Regions from separate parts of the Nonomuraea sp. NPDC050394 genome, predicted to be linked through region 3. Evidence: riboswitches for the same ligand, from Rfam matches in the RefSeq annotation. Region 3 holds a riboswitch; each other region holds the start of a gene.

Region 1 (3,434 bases), on a different contig from region 3:
TCTCGAACCCGTCCACGGTCTGCCGGTACGGCAGCGCCATCACACCCGCGTTGTTGACCAGCACGTCGAGCCCGCCGGTGTACGCGGCGGCGAACGCGCGGACCGAGGCCAGATCGGCCAGGTCAAGTTGCCTGACCTCCACCGAGGCGTGAGGAGCCGCCTTCTTCACCAGCTGGGCGGCGGCCTCGCCCTTGGCGACGTCCCGGCAGGCCAGCACGGTGGCGGCGCCGCGCCTGGCCAGCTCACCCGCGGCGATCATCCCGATGCCGCTGTTGGCTCCCGTCACCACGGCGGCCAGGCCTGACAGGTCGCCGATGTCCGCTGCGGTCCATCCCATGACGCCTCCACATGTGATCACCGTCACCCTAACCCGCCCACTCCCTCCCCGGTCATCAGACTCCGCGGGGACGGGACTTGAGGGTCCCGGGGAGCGCGACCCGCGGGCCGGGGCCGGGGCACGGGCGGGTTGCGGGCCAAGGTGTGGGGCGCGGGTGGGCCGGGGTGTGGGGCGCGGGCGGGGTTGCGGGCCAGGGCCGGGGCACGGGCGGGTTGCGGGCCAAGGTGTGGGGCGCGGGTGGGCCGGGGTGTGGGGCGCGGGCGGGTTGCGGCCAGGGCCTGGGGCACGGGCGGGTTGCGGGGGTTGCGCGTGCGGGGCCGTGGGAGGGGGCCGGCGGGGCGTCGTGGCGGTGGGGACCCCGTCCGACGTGCGCGGCGCCCGGCGATCGGCGCCCACCCACTGCGGCGGGAGGCGGGGGCGGGGGCTTGCCGTAACGGAGAGGCGCGGGGAAGGCGGGAGAGGGGCGTGCAGAGACGGGGCGGCGCGGGCGAGGGGGCGCGGGAGTGGTACGAACGCGAGGGGCGCGCCAGGGGGCCGCAGGGGCGGGGGCGCGGAGGAGAAGGGGAGAAGGGGAACGGCGCGCCCGGGGGGAGGGGGCGCGCCGTTCCTGGGGAGGGAGAGTGGGGGGAAGGAGGGGAAGGTCAGGCGGAGTAGTCGGGGTAGCCGTAGCCGACGACCTGGGAGGTGGGGCGGACGCGCTCCTCGACCTTGCCGTTGCCGGTGTTGCCCTCGACGGTGGTGATGGTGCCGTTGCCGTTGTCCTTGATGACGAACCCGACGTGGTTGATGGAGTCGAGGCTCTTGCTGCCGCTCCACGAGAAGAAGACGACGGCTCCGGGCTTCGCGCCGACGCCCCAGCGGTTGTTGTTCTTGAACCACTTGGCGTGGGTGACGGTGTAGGCGTCCCAGCCGACGGTGGTGCGGGCGCCGGTCTCCTCGCCGACCCAGCTGACGAACATGGCGCACCATGCGGCGTTCAGGTAGGCCTGGCGGTTGCCGCCGTCGCGCTTGATGGTCTCGGCGGCGCGGGGGGAGGACATGTACCACTTCTGGAACTTGGTGCCGCCGCCCCTGGAGTCCTCGCGGGTGCCGATCTGCTTCTTGGCCAGCGAGAGGACCTGGGCCGCGGTGGGCTTCGGCCTGTCGCTGCCGGCCTTCTTGCCGGGCTCGGCCTGGACGACGGTTTCCGGGACGCCCTTCGCGGCGGCGGCGGACGCGGCGTGCGTCTCGGCCTGGGCGGGGTGTGTCGCGAACGCCGCGGTGGCGGCGATGGTCACGCCGAGAGCGGCGCGGGTGAGGTCGATCTTGGGGGCACGGGTAAGACGATGCTTCGCCATCGGGTGGGGTGACTCCTTGCTTCCATGCCGCTTACCGGGTTAGCTGACGGGTTCGGGCATGGAAGCTGCCCTACGGCGCGAGGCGCCGATTCACCCCAAAGGACCTGGGTCCCCGGTTCCGCGAGGGTGCGGATTCAGCGGTCACAGGCAAAGCCTGTGATGTGTGTGCGATGGTCTGGCAACGAACGGGTAGCCCGGACGTATGCCTTGGATGACCTGAAGGTAATACATGGGGCAAGGGGATTACAAACTCATAAATGACGATCTAAGGCTTGGTGCGGCCAAAAGGCCGCACCAGCCGGTCATCCCATCCAGTTAAAATTTGCCGGATCAGGTCCCAGACGGGTGCCGTTGTTGAGGGCTCCCATGGCAGCCATGTCCTCCGGGTCGAGCGTGAAGCCGAAGACCTGGATGTTCTCCTTGATCCGCGCCGGCGTGACCGATTTGGGGATCACCACGTTGCCGAGCTGGATGTGCCAGCGGAGCACGATCTGGGCGGGCGATTTGCCGTGTTTTCCGGCCAATGTGGCGAGCGCGGGGTCGTTCAGCAGGCCCTTGCCCTGGCCCAGCGGGCTCCACGCCTCGGTGAGGATTCCGTTGGCCTCGTGGAAGGCGCGCAGCTCGATCTGGGGGAAGTTCGGGTGCAGTTCGATCTGGTTGATCGAGGGGGTGATCTCGGCCTCGTCGATGAGCCTGGTGAGGTGCTCCACGCCGAAGTTCGATACGCCGATCGCGCGCGCCCGGCCGTTTCGGTAGATCTTTTCCAGGGACTTCCATGCCTGGAGGTATTTGTCCTGATCCGGAACCGGCCAGTGGATGAGGTAGAGGTCGACGTAGTCGAGGCCCAGGCGGGCCAGGCTCTCCTCGAACGCCTCTTCGGCGCGGCTGTGGTCGGCGTTCCAGAGCTTGGTCGTGATGAACACCTTCTCCCGTGGCAGCCCCGACTCCCGGAAGGCGCGGCCGACCCCGTCCTCGTTGTAGTAGAGCCTGGCGGTGTCGATATGGCGGTACCCCGCCTGAAACGCGGTGGCGACCGCGCGTTCGGCCTCGTCGTCGGGCACCTGCCAGACTCCGAAGCCGAGCTGCGGGATCTGCACACCGTCGGTGTTGAGCAGCAGCGAGTTCATGCGACCCATTGTTCACATGGCGTTCCCTGCGGCTTAAGGCGACCGGGCTAGCTTGAACCCGTCGTGAAGAAGCAATGGGCTTGGGTGGAATCGCCGCTCCAGATGCTCTGCGCCGTCGAGGCCCACCACGCCGGGCTGCTCGGTGAGCGCACGGTCATCGTGCCGAGGGCGCGTCAGCGCGCACTCGTGGCCACCCGTCGCGAGCTGGCCGGGCTCGACCTGCCCGACGGGCTTGAGCTGGCCAGGCCGAGCGAGGAGATGCCGCGGCCGGTCCAGGTGGTCGGTGACGCCTTCTCCGGGCGGGTGCAGCTGCGCTGGCTGACCTCGCGGCCCGGCCGCATCGTCATCGTGGACGACGGGCTGGCCACGCTCCGGCTGCTTGAACTGCTGGCCGCGGGGCCGTATCGGGCGCTGCTGAGGGCCAGGCACAAGGCGGGACTGCCGCGCAGGGTCCTCGGGACGGCGGCGGCGCTCAGGCTGGCCGCCTCCAGCACCGCGGTGTTCACCGCGCTGCCCGTCAAGGACGACCTCGCCGGCGCCGTGCGCGAGCGCGGCATCGACCTCGTCTCCCACGACTTCGGCTGGCTGCGCGCGCAGCCCCTGCGCTCGCCCGGCCCGGTGGAGCGCACGGTC
Region 2 (3,434 bases), on a different contig from region 3:
GAGGAGCAGTCGATCAGGACCATCCACGCGGCCCTGGACGCCGGGATCACGCTGATCGACACCGCCGACGCCTACACGCCCACGGAGGCCGAGGTCGGGCACAACGAGCGCATCGTGGCCAAGGCGCTGGCGAGCTGGGGCGGCGACAAGGACGCGGTGCTGGTGGCCACCAAGGGCGGGCACACCAGGCCACGCGGGCGCTGGGACGTGGACGGCCGGCCCGAGTACCTCAAGCGGGCCTGCGACCGCTCGCTCAAGGCGCTGGGCGTCGAGTCGATCGGGCTTTACCAGCATCACCGGCCCGACCCGGCGGTGCCGTACGAGGAGTCGATCGGCACGCTCGTGGACCTGCTCGACGCCGGGAAGATCCGGATGGCCGGGATCTCCAACGCGAACCCGGCCCAGATCAGGCAGGCCAACGAGATCCTCGGCGGGCGGCTGGTGAGCGTGCAGAACCAGTACTCGCCGAGCTTTCGCGGCAGTGAGCCGGAGGTGGACGTCTGCGAGGAGATCGGCGTGGCGTTCCTGCCCTGGGAGCCGCTGGGCGGCATGAACCACGTCGGCCGGCTCGGCCGCCGACACGCCGCCTTCGGAGAGGTCGCGGCCGAGCGCGGGGTCTCCCCGCAGCGGGTCTGCCTGGCATGGGAGCTGGCCAGGAGCCCGGTGATGATCCCGATCCCCGGCTCCAGCCGCCCGGCGACGATCCTCGACTCGCTGGCCGCCGCCGACCTGGAGCTCACCGAGGAGGAACTGGCCAGGCTGGGCTGACGCGGTGCCCGGTTTCGCGTCAGGTCGGCCGTCGTGCGAAGCTGTTGTGGTCCCCAACACCAGGAGGTCCTCATGGCGGAAACACCGGAGCCGGAAGTCAGCGAAACTCCCGAGGACGAGATGAAGCGCAAGTTCCGGGAGGCCCTGGAGCGTAAGCGCAATCAGCACTCCGACTCGGGTGCGGGTGGCAGGGGCACGGATCAGTCAAAGATCCACGGCGCACACGGCCCTGCTGCCAGCAAGCGTTCGTTCCGGCGCAAGAGCGGCGGCTGAGTCGGCGTTCTGAGGGGGTACGGCTTGGCCGTACCCCCCTTTTTCTTGACCTTCTTAGGTAGATCTTCGCCCGTTTCATGGCGATTGTTTTGCTTTTGCTCTCTTTGGCACTTACAGTCCTAAGCGTTACCAGCTGGCGACCTGGCCCTTCATCAGGAAGAGGCGGCCGGCTGGCGCCGAATCCCGTACCCGCGGGAACCGGGGAACCAATGTTCCTTGGGGTGAATCCGACGTACGCGTCGGTAGGGCATCTCCACGCCCGAACCCGTCAGCTAACCCGGTAGGCGCGATGGAGAGGACTGATCTTTTCATGCACCACCGCGATGAGCCCCCATTCCGCGTAGTTTCACCCGCCGCCTACTGAGCGGCCCCTTCCCCAGGCTTACCCCCCGCGCTTCCGCGTAGCGTCCGTTCGGCTTTGTGCCCGGCTACGCCGCTTTGACGAGCGCATTTCCCCGTCCCCGCACAAAGGACTTCTCTTCTTCATGTCTTCCCGCTTTGGCATGCGTTCTTTCACCATGCTCGCCTCCGTTGCCGTCATCGGCGCGGTCACCCTCAGCACCGGCGCAACCGCACACGCGGATGACTTCTCCGAGAAGAAGCCCCTTCTCAAGGGCTCCACCACCGCCTCCTACTACTGGGACGACGCCTCCGGCCGCAACGGCGACACCGGTCTTCCCGCCTCCGGCAAGCCCATGCAGAAGGGCCTGGCCGCCAGCCCGAGCTGGCCCCTCCTGACCGAGGGCTACGTCATCTACAAGGGCAAGAAGGAGCCGTTCTTCGTCGGCGACCGCGGCCCCGGGGTCCCCTCGAACAGGGGCATCATGCTCGACCTCGACGCCAAGACCTTCGCCTCGCTGACCGGCGGCAAGTTCAACTCCAGCTCGCTGACCGTCGACGGCGTCGGCGGCCAGGGGCACATCAAGATCGACTACGTCATCACCAAGTGGGGCCCCGGCGTGGGCAAGAAGAACCACCCCGTCGCCTTCTCCACCGGCGCCTGGTCCCGCAAGGACGCCAGGCCCGCCACGCCCCCGGTCGTGACCGCGGAGGAGAAGACCGAGAAGAAGGACGAGAGGCCCGAGACCCCGGCCGCTCCCGCGCAGGTCGCCGAGAAGGCGCCCGGGAAGGCCCCCGCGCAGACTTCCGCACAGGCCTCCGAGCGGGACAAGGCGCCGAAGGCCGAGCTGGCCGCGGCGGTCACCACCCGCGAGACCGAGTCGAACGGTGTGGGCGGACTCGCCCTCATCAGCGCCCTGGCCCTCCTGAGTGGCGGCATGTTCCTGGCCCGCGGCCGCATCCGCAAGGCGTTCGACCGCTGACCTCTTTACTCATGAGGAACAGAATGTGATTCTGTTCCTCATGGGTCAGCGCGCCGCCGTCAACGGCATCGAGATCGTCTACGACAGCTTCGGCTCGCCACAAGCACGGCCGCTGCTGCTCATCATGGGCCTCGGCGCCCAGCTCATCCACTGGGACGAGGAGTTCTGCGAGCTCCTCGCCGAGCAGGGCCACCACGTCGTCAGGTTCGACAACCGCGACGCCGGTGAATCCACGCATCTTCACGAGGCGGGCGTTCCGGAATTCGGATCGCCCGCTTCGCCGTACCTGCTGGCGGACATGGCGCGGGACGCGGCCGGGCTGATCGACGCGCTCGGCTGGCCCGCCGCGCACGTCGTCGGCGCGTCGATGGGCGGCATGGTCGCCCAGCAGCTCGCGCTCGACCATCCCGGACGGGTGCGCACGCTGACCTCGATCATGTCCACGCCCGGACCGCAGGTCGCGCCGCCCACGCCGGAGGCGAGCGTGACCCTGATGTCGGCTCCGCCGCCCGACCGCGCGGCCGCGATCGCGCTGGCCCAGCGGACCTGGGGGGTGATCGGCTCGCCCGGGTACGACCTGGACACCGAGCGGATCGCCCGGCTGGCCGGGCTCGCCTATGACCGGGCGCACGACCCGGCGGGAACGGCCCGGCAATTGGCCGCCATTCTGGCCTCCGGTGACCGGACCGAAAGGCTGGCTCGGCTGGCCGTACCCACGCTTGTCCTGCACGGAGAGGACGACGTGCTCATTCCGGTCGCCGGCGGCCACGCAACCGCTGCGGCAATTCCGCGCGCAAGACTGGTCACGTTCCCCGGAATGGGGCACGATCTGCCCAAGCCACTCTGGTCGCGGATCGTGGAAGAGATCACGAAACACACGGCCGGGTGACCCGCGTCGCGCGGCCGTTCCCCCACGGCGGCCGCGCGACGTCCTCAGATCGTGGGTTCGTCCGGCAACAGTGCCTTCTCGTCCGGCTTGTGGATCAGCACCTCGTCGATGTACGACTTCACCGCCGCGCTCAGCCCCACGTCGCTGCCGGCCGCCTCCGACAGGTACCACCGGTGGTCGAG
Region 3 (3,434 bases):
CGCGGCCAGGAAGCGACACGCCAGCCAGGCCTCCTGGTAGGACTGTGCCAGCCGCGCGGCCCCGGGCGCGAACGCGTCCGCATCCGGTAGATCCCTGGGCACCTGGCCCGCTCGTATCTCGGTGGCCAGTTCGGCGGCCGCCACCGGTACGGCCAGGCCGGCGTCCTTGTAGGCCACGTAGTCGGCGAAGCCCTCGTACAGCCAGGCGGGCAGCCCGCCGGTGCCCGCGGCGACGTGGGTGAGCTCGTGGGCGAGGACGACGTCGCGTCCGGTGGGGGTGAGTTTGGCGTAGTTCTCCGGGATCACGATGACCCGGCCGTCGTGGGCGATCGCGGCCAGGCCCTCGACCGAGTCCACGCCGGCCGTCCGGGCCGCGTGTGCCGCGTTCTCGGCCAGTTCGACGCTGGGCCGTACGGGCTGGCCGAGGATCGCCGCGACGCGCACCGCCGCCCGCTCCGCGCGCCGCTGAAGGTCTCCTGCCTCGGGAGCCCGCTCGGGGGCGCAGCCCAGCGCGAAGACGAGGAGGGCCGCCAGCGCGGCGCGACGGCTCACGACCACGGCCCCGATGGTAGCCGGACGCGCGAAGGCCCCGTCCCGGGAGGGGACGGGGCCTTTCGGACCGGGCGACTACAGACCGGGCCGGACGGCTCCCGCGAAGGACGACTTGCGCCATCCGCCGAGCCGCTCGATGCGCACCCGCTTGCCGGAACTCGGCGAGTGGACCATCTTGCCGTTGCCGACGTACATGCCGACGTGGCCTCGACCGCGGAAGAACAGCAGGTCACCCGGCTGCAGAGACTTCCACGAGATCTTCTTCTTGATGCGCGCGTACTGGCTGTGCGTCACGCGGGGGATCTTGACTCCGGCCTTCTTCCAGGCGTACTGGACGAGACCGGAGCAGTCGAAGGCGCCGGGTCCCGTTCCGCCGTAGCGGTACGGGTCGCCGATCTGCGCCCTTGCCGCGGAGACGGCCTTGCGGGCCTTGCTCTTCTGCCGCGCAGTCGTCGACTGCGTCGCCGTCTTGGCCGAGGTGGTGGTCTTGGCCGTGGTACGCGCCTGGGCCGCCGGGGCATGGAGGGCGAACCCTCCGGCCGTCACGGTCATGGCGAGTGCCGCGCCACCCAGGACAAGACGGGGGTTGTGCAGGGAGGTAGACAGGATTTCTCCTTGGTTCTTCCACGAACGCCTACCGGGTTAGCTGACGGATTCGGGCCTGGAAGTCGCCCTACGGCACGCTGAACGTGCCGATTCACCCCTTGATCCCGGGGGAATGGGATCGGTGGTTCCCCGGCTCCGTGCCTCCTGGCTGCACGGACTCGGCAGGTCGCGGCCCCTGGTCGTACGGGGGCGACCGGCGGATCTCTATGGGTCCTCATCGAGCCCGGACGGGGCCGATGCCGGTTCGCGGCGCCATGGCTTGTTCGCCGCGACGCCAGAACGTACTCCCGGGTTCACGACCCGGCAAAGTCCTGGCAAAGCTGTAAAGATCAGATAAAGGACCCTGTCAGGACGGGAACTCCTGCTGGGCAACGGGGTCCCGTTACGCAAATGTGACCCTCCTCACACTTGGAGCTCCAGGGGTGAGTCAGGTCCCATCCGCCCCTCCTGTCACACGCGTCACAGCGGTCAGCCGGAAGCCGGTCGGCGTGTGCCGTACCTCTTCGATCTCCTTCAGCCGCGCGGCGTGCTCGCCGCCGAGATAGCGGAAGAGGTACGGCACGCGCCGCGTCAGCCGGATCTCGAAGCGGGCGGCGATGGCGTCGAGCATGTCCCCGGCGGGCGAATGATCGACGTGCGCCTCGCGCCAGCGGGTCACCGGGTCGCGCTCGGGCTCGTCGAAGCGGCCGAGCAGGGTTCCGGCGTCGTAGAACCAGGTGGCGGCGGCCTCGTCGGCCCAGTCCCAGGCGAACTCATCCACGACGAGCAGCCCGTCCGGCCTCAGCAGCGCGGCCACCCGGTCGAGCGCGGCCTCCAGCGGGTGCATGTGGTGCAGCGACAGTGACAGCACGATGACGTCGAACGGGTCGTCCTCGTAGAGCGTCAGGTCGGCGCGCTTGGCGGGCACTCCCGCCGCGAGCGCCGCGGACGGGTCGAGGTCGATGGCGGTGACGTCGTGGCCGCGCGCGATCAGGGCGCCGGCCAGCGCGCCGTCGCCGCAACCGGCGTCGAGGACGCGGGCGGGGGCCTCGGGCAGTTCGGAGAGAATCCAGGTGTCCATGCCCCGATCGTGCAGCGGCCGAGCCATGCACACCACTGCGGGTTCTGCATGAAAGACATAAGCTCCATGCATGCTTGACGTCTGGTCGCTGAAGGTGCTGTCAGAGGTGGGGCGGCTCGGGTCGTTCTCGGCGGCGGCCGAGGCGCTGTCCATGACCCAACCGGCCGTGTCCCGGCAGATCGCCGCGCTGGAGCGCCGGGCGGGGGTGTCGCTGTTCCATCGCCTGCCACGCGGCGTACGGCCCACCGGCGCCGGGCAGGCGGCGCTGGAGCAGGCCGCGCACGTGCTCGACGGGATCGCGCTGCTGGAGACCCGGCTGGCCGCGCACGCGTCGGGCGAGCAGGGCCGGGTGCGCGTCCAGGCGTTCCCGAGCGCCGCCACCGCGTTCGTGCCCGAGTGCTTCCGCCTCTTCGCCGCCCGCCACCCGGCGGTCGAGCTGTCCCTGACCGTCGGCGGCGGCGCGTCCGCCGTCCTCGCGGGAGAGGCCGACCTCGCGCTGGTCACCTCGTGGGACCCCGCGCCGGCCGGCCTGGACCTGGTGCCGCTGCTCGACGACGAACTGCTCGTCGCACTGCCGGAAGGTCACCCGCTGGCGGCCGGGGAGAGCGTGCGGCTGCGTGCGCTGGCCGGGCAGGCGTGGATCGACGGCAGCCACCCCGACTGCCTCGGCCCGCTGTCGGAGCTCGCCGCCGCGCTGGGGGCGCCGCCGCGCGTCAGCCACCTGTGCGACGACTGGAACGGTCGCCAGGGGCTCGTGGCGGCGGGCGTCGGGGTGATGGTGTTCCCGTCGATCGCGGGCGGCGCGGCCCTGCGCCCCGACATCCGGCTCCTGCGGCCTGAACCCGCCCTGCCCGCGCGCCGCGTCTTCGCCGCCGTCCTGCCCGCGCCCGGCCGCTCACCGGCCGTGGAGGAACTGCTGCGGACCATGCTCGGGTACGGCAGGCCGTAACAGCGGGCCGGAACAGCGGGCGGTGACGGCGGGTCGTGACGACGGGCCGTGACGGCGGCCCGGGGGCTTCAGGGCCGGATCGCGCCCACGACGCGCCTGCCGTACGAGGAGAACTTGACGACCTTGATGACGTCACCCGTCTGGGGCGCGTGCACGATGTTGCCGTTGCCCGCGTAAATGGTGACGTGGCCGAGGCCCTCGCTGAAGATCAGGTCACCGGGGCGCAGCGCGTCCAGCGAGACCCGGCGCTTGGCTCCCCACGCCCAC
Region 4 (3,434 bases), on a different contig from region 3:
GATGGTGGGCGATCTCACGTTCTGCGGTACGGCGGGCCGCTCGTGGGCCGGTGGCCTGCGGCGTCAGGCGCCGCCGGATACTCGGGCGGCGATGTCGTCGCCGATTTCCCGGGTGGTGCGGGCGGAGGTGCGCGAGAGGCGCTCGACGATGTCGTCGGCGACGGCCTGCTCGACGCGGGCGGCCTCGGCGGTCAGCCCGAGGTGGTCCAGGAGCATGGCGACCGAGAGGATGGTGGCGGTCGGGTCGGCCTTGCTCTGCCCGGCGATGTCGGGCGCGCTGCCGTGCACCGGCTCGAACATGCTCGGCGCGGCGCCTTCGGGGTTGATGTTGCCGCTGGCCGCGAGGCCGATGCCGCCGGCCACCGCGGCGCCCAGGTCGGTGATGATGTCGCCGAACAGGTTGTCGGTGACGATCACGTCGAAGCGCTCGGGCTGGTTGACGAAGAACATCGTGGCCGCGTCGATGTGCACGTAGTCGGTGGTGACCTCGGGGTACTCCTCGGCCACGCGGTCGAAGGTGCGCTGCCACAGGTCACCGGCGAAGGTGAGCACGTTGGTCTTGTGGACCAGCGTGAGCTTCTTGCGCGGGCGGCTCTGCGCCTTGGCGAAGGCGTAGCGGACGACGCGTTCGACACCGTAGGCGGTGTTGATGGACTCCTGCGTCGCCACCTCGTACGGCGTGCCCTTGCGCATGGCCCCGCCGGTGCCGGCGTAGAGCGATTCGGTGCCTTCGCGCACGACGACGATGTCGATGTTCTCGGCCGGTGTGTCGGCCAGCGGCGTCGCGACGCCGGGCAGCAGCTTGACCGGGCGCAGGTTGACGTAGTGGTCGAAGTCGAAGCGGATGCGCAGGAGCAGGTCGCGCTCCAGCAGGCCGGGCGGCACCTTGCGGGGGTCGCCGACGGCGCCGAGCAGGATCGCGTCGTAGCCGCGCAGCTCCCGCAGCACGGAGTCGGGTAGGACCTCGCCGGTCCTGGCGTAGCGGTCCGCGCCGAGGTCGTACTCGGTGATGTCGAACTTGGGACCGACCGCCTCGAGAACCTTGAGGCCCTCGGTCACGACCTCGGTACCGATGCCGTCTCCGGGGATGACGGCCAGGCGAATGCTACGCGACTCCATGGGCGGTACCTTACCGGTTCGTCTCGCCTGCCGAGCAACCCATCTCATTTTCCGGACACTCCATTTTGCCCGATTTGCACGCTTTTGACTGTTTCGTTAGAGTCCCACCAGCCTAATCCGCGCACCGTAGCGCGGAGCCGGGGACCCACCTCCCCCATTGGGGCGAATCGGCGCTTACCACGCCGTAGGGCTACTTCCAGGCCCGAGCCCGACAGCTAACCCGGTAGGCCGTGTGGAAGGACATTCCCCTGTCTCGCATCATCGCGACCGCTGCGCTCATCACTGTCACCGGTGTCACCGCGGCCACCCTCGCATCCCCCGCCACCGCATCCCCCACATCCCCCACATCCCCCGTATCCCCCGCATCCCCGGTCTCTCCCGCTGCCCCCGTGAGCACCGTCGACCCCTACGACGTCACGCTGACCAGCCAGGACCTCAAGGAGATCCAGGAGCGGCGAACCCCCAAGCCCAGCTGGCAGAAAGCCCTGGCCTACGCCATGGACAAGCGCGGCACCCCGTACGTCTGGGGCGGCACCACCAAACGCGGCTACGACTGCTCCGGCCTCATGCTCCGCGCCTACGAAAGCGCGGGGATCGAACTGCCCCGCACCGCCGCCCAGCAGTACTCGGCGTTCTCCCGGAAGATCAGCTGGAAGAACCTGAAGCCCGGCGACCTGGTCTTCTTCTCAGGACTGGGGCACGTGGGCATGATCTCCCGGCCTGGTCACATGGTGCATTCGCCGCGTACCGGTGACGTGGTCAAGGAGGAAAAGCTGAGCGCCTGGCGCCGCCGCGCCTTCGTCGGCGCCGTGCGCCCGGATCCGGCGGGCGTCAAACTCACCACCCAGCTCGAAAAACTCCGCCAAGCACCCGCACCCGTCATGCCCACCGCCACGCTGTGACGCGCGTGCTCCTCCCAACCATCTTCTGACCCTCAGATTCCACCGATTCCGCCGACCCGCCGACCCGTCGGCCGTCGGCTCGTCGCGGCGTGCTCTGTCGCGGTTTCTCCCGTGCGTGGTATCTCTCACGCACGGGAGAAACCACGATCTCCCGCGTGCAGGCCCCTATCGTGGCTTCCCCGGCCCACAGATCTTTCGGCGCGGGCCTTGTCACGGCTTCCCCGGCCCGCAGATCCTTCGCGCGGGCCTTTGTCACGGCTTCCCCGCCCACAGATCCTTCGCGCGCGGGCCCTGTCGCGGCCACCCCGCCCACAGATCCTTCGCGCGGGCTCTCGCGCGGCTTCTCCTGCGTGCGGTTCTGTCGCGCGTGGGGTCTGTCACCGCAATGGTCTTCTCCTACGGCAAGCCGCCCACCCCCACCCGCCGCACGTGGACCTGTCTGTCCAGGGAGACGGTCGTCCAGCGGGGATGGCCGGCCGCCGTAACAAGCGCACGTACAAGGCGGTGCCCGGCGTGCCCCCGCTGATCTCAGCCCATACGGGTGGAGAAGATCAGGTCCCAGGCGCGGCTTCTCGCATGGGCGACCGCGCCCAGCAACACCCCGCTGTCACCCAGAGCGCTGGCCACGATCGTGGGCCGGAGGGGGCCCAGTTCGCCGATTCGGCGCTGGATGGCGTCGCCCAGCAGGTCGAGGTTGTGTCCTACGCCGCCGGACAGGACGATCACCTCCGGGTCCAGGACGGCGGCCACCGCCACGAGCAGCCCGCCGATCCGCCGGCCCTCCGCTGCCACGACCGACAGCGCTGCCGGATCACCCCGTTCCGCGGCGGCGAAGATCTCCTTGGCCGTTCCCAGGGACAGCCCTGCGGCCCGTGCCGCCCGCACCACTCCCGGCGCCGCGGCCACGGTCTCGGTTGCCCCGTGCTCCCGCACACTCGCATCCCCATGGTCCACGCCGACCGCCTGCACCACACCGGGGAACGCCTCTCGCGCGGCCCGAACCGATGCCCCGGCAGATCCGGCACCCGGAGCCTCGGACGGCAGATCCGGCGCGGGCCGTGTATCGGGCGTGTGCCGCGTGTCGGGGAAGCTCGCTTCGGAAGCACGCCGGACATCGGGCGCGGACCGCATTTCACCCGCGGGCCCCGTGCCGGGAACGCCGGGAGGGAGCGGGCTGCCGGGCGCAGACCCTGCGGCAGGTGTGGCTCGGGTGCCGGAGTTGGTGCCGGAGTTGGTGCCGGAGTTGGTGCCGGAGTTGGTGCCGGAGTTGGGGCCGGAGTTGGTGCCGGAGTTGGTGCCGGGGTTGGGGCCGGAGTTGGTGCCGGGGTTGGGGTTGGTTGCTGGCGGGTTGGGGCCGGGGTTGGTTGCTGGGGGGTTGGGGGTTGGGGGATTGGGGTTGGGGGTTGGGGGTTC

What was found. A riboswitch is a leader RNA that binds a small molecule or an ion and turns the genes downstream of it on or off. The one in region 3 is predicted to bind cyclic di-AMP.
Region 1: it holds a riboswitch for cyclic di-AMP, as region 3 does, so the genes downstream of both, ACIBKY_RS11810 (CHAP domain-containing protein) here and ACIBKY_RS39800 (C40 family peptidase) in region 3, are expected to answer to the same signal.
Region 2: it holds a riboswitch for cyclic di-AMP, as region 3 does, so the genes downstream of both, ACIBKY_RS31355 (hypothetical protein) here and ACIBKY_RS39800 (C40 family peptidase) in region 3, are expected to answer to the same signal.
Region 4: it holds a riboswitch for cyclic di-AMP, as region 3 does, so the genes downstream of both, ACIBKY_RS33945 (C40 family peptidase) here and ACIBKY_RS39800 (C40 family peptidase) in region 3, are expected to answer to the same signal.

The regions. Positions count from the first base shown of each region.
Region 1 covers NZ_JBITIO010000002.1:815,694-819,127, reverse strand. Annotated here, with positions in the region: gene ACIBKY_RS11815 (oxidoreductase) at 1-337, opposite strand, end outside; gene ACIBKY_RS11810 (CHAP domain-containing protein) at 979-1,674, opposite strand; cyclic di-AMP (ydaO/yuaA leader) riboswitch at 1,688-1,824, opposite strand; gene ACIBKY_RS11805 (aldo/keto reductase) at 1,977-2,801, opposite strand; gene ACIBKY_RS11800 (hypothetical protein) at 2,886-3,434, shown strand, end outside.
Region 2 covers NZ_JBITIO010000009.1:9,849-13,282, forward strand. Annotated here, with positions in the region: gene ACIBKY_RS31345 (aldo/keto reductase) at 1-768, shown strand, start outside; gene ACIBKY_RS31350 (DUF5302 domain-containing protein) at 841-1,041, shown strand; cyclic di-AMP (ydaO/yuaA leader) riboswitch at 1,206-1,343, shown strand; gene ACIBKY_RS31355 (hypothetical protein) at 1,560-2,363, shown strand; gene ACIBKY_RS31360 (alpha/beta fold hydrolase) at 2,389-3,252, shown strand; gene ACIBKY_RS31365 (DUF4032 domain-containing protein) at 3,297-3,434, opposite strand, start outside.
Region 3 covers NZ_JBITIO010000013.1:182,254-185,687, reverse strand. Annotated here, with positions in the region: gene ACIBKY_RS39805 (hypothetical protein) at 1-558, opposite strand, end outside; gene ACIBKY_RS39800 (C40 family peptidase) at 628-1,104, opposite strand; cyclic di-AMP (ydaO/yuaA leader) riboswitch at 1,169-1,332, opposite strand; gene ACIBKY_RS39795 (class I SAM-dependent methyltransferase) at 1,586-2,218, opposite strand; gene ACIBKY_RS39790 (LysR family transcriptional regulator) at 2,289-3,167, shown strand; gene ACIBKY_RS39785 (NlpC/P60 family protein) at 3,236-3,434, opposite strand, start outside.
Region 4 covers NZ_JBITIO010000010.1:134,352-137,785, reverse strand. Annotated here, with positions in the region: gene ACIBKY_RS33950 (3-isopropylmalate dehydrogenase) at 64-1,119, opposite strand; cyclic di-AMP (ydaO/yuaA leader) riboswitch at 1,219-1,364, shown strand; gene ACIBKY_RS33945 (C40 family peptidase) at 1,509-2,021, shown strand; gene ACIBKY_RS33940 (ROK family protein) at 2,550-3,434, opposite strand, start outside.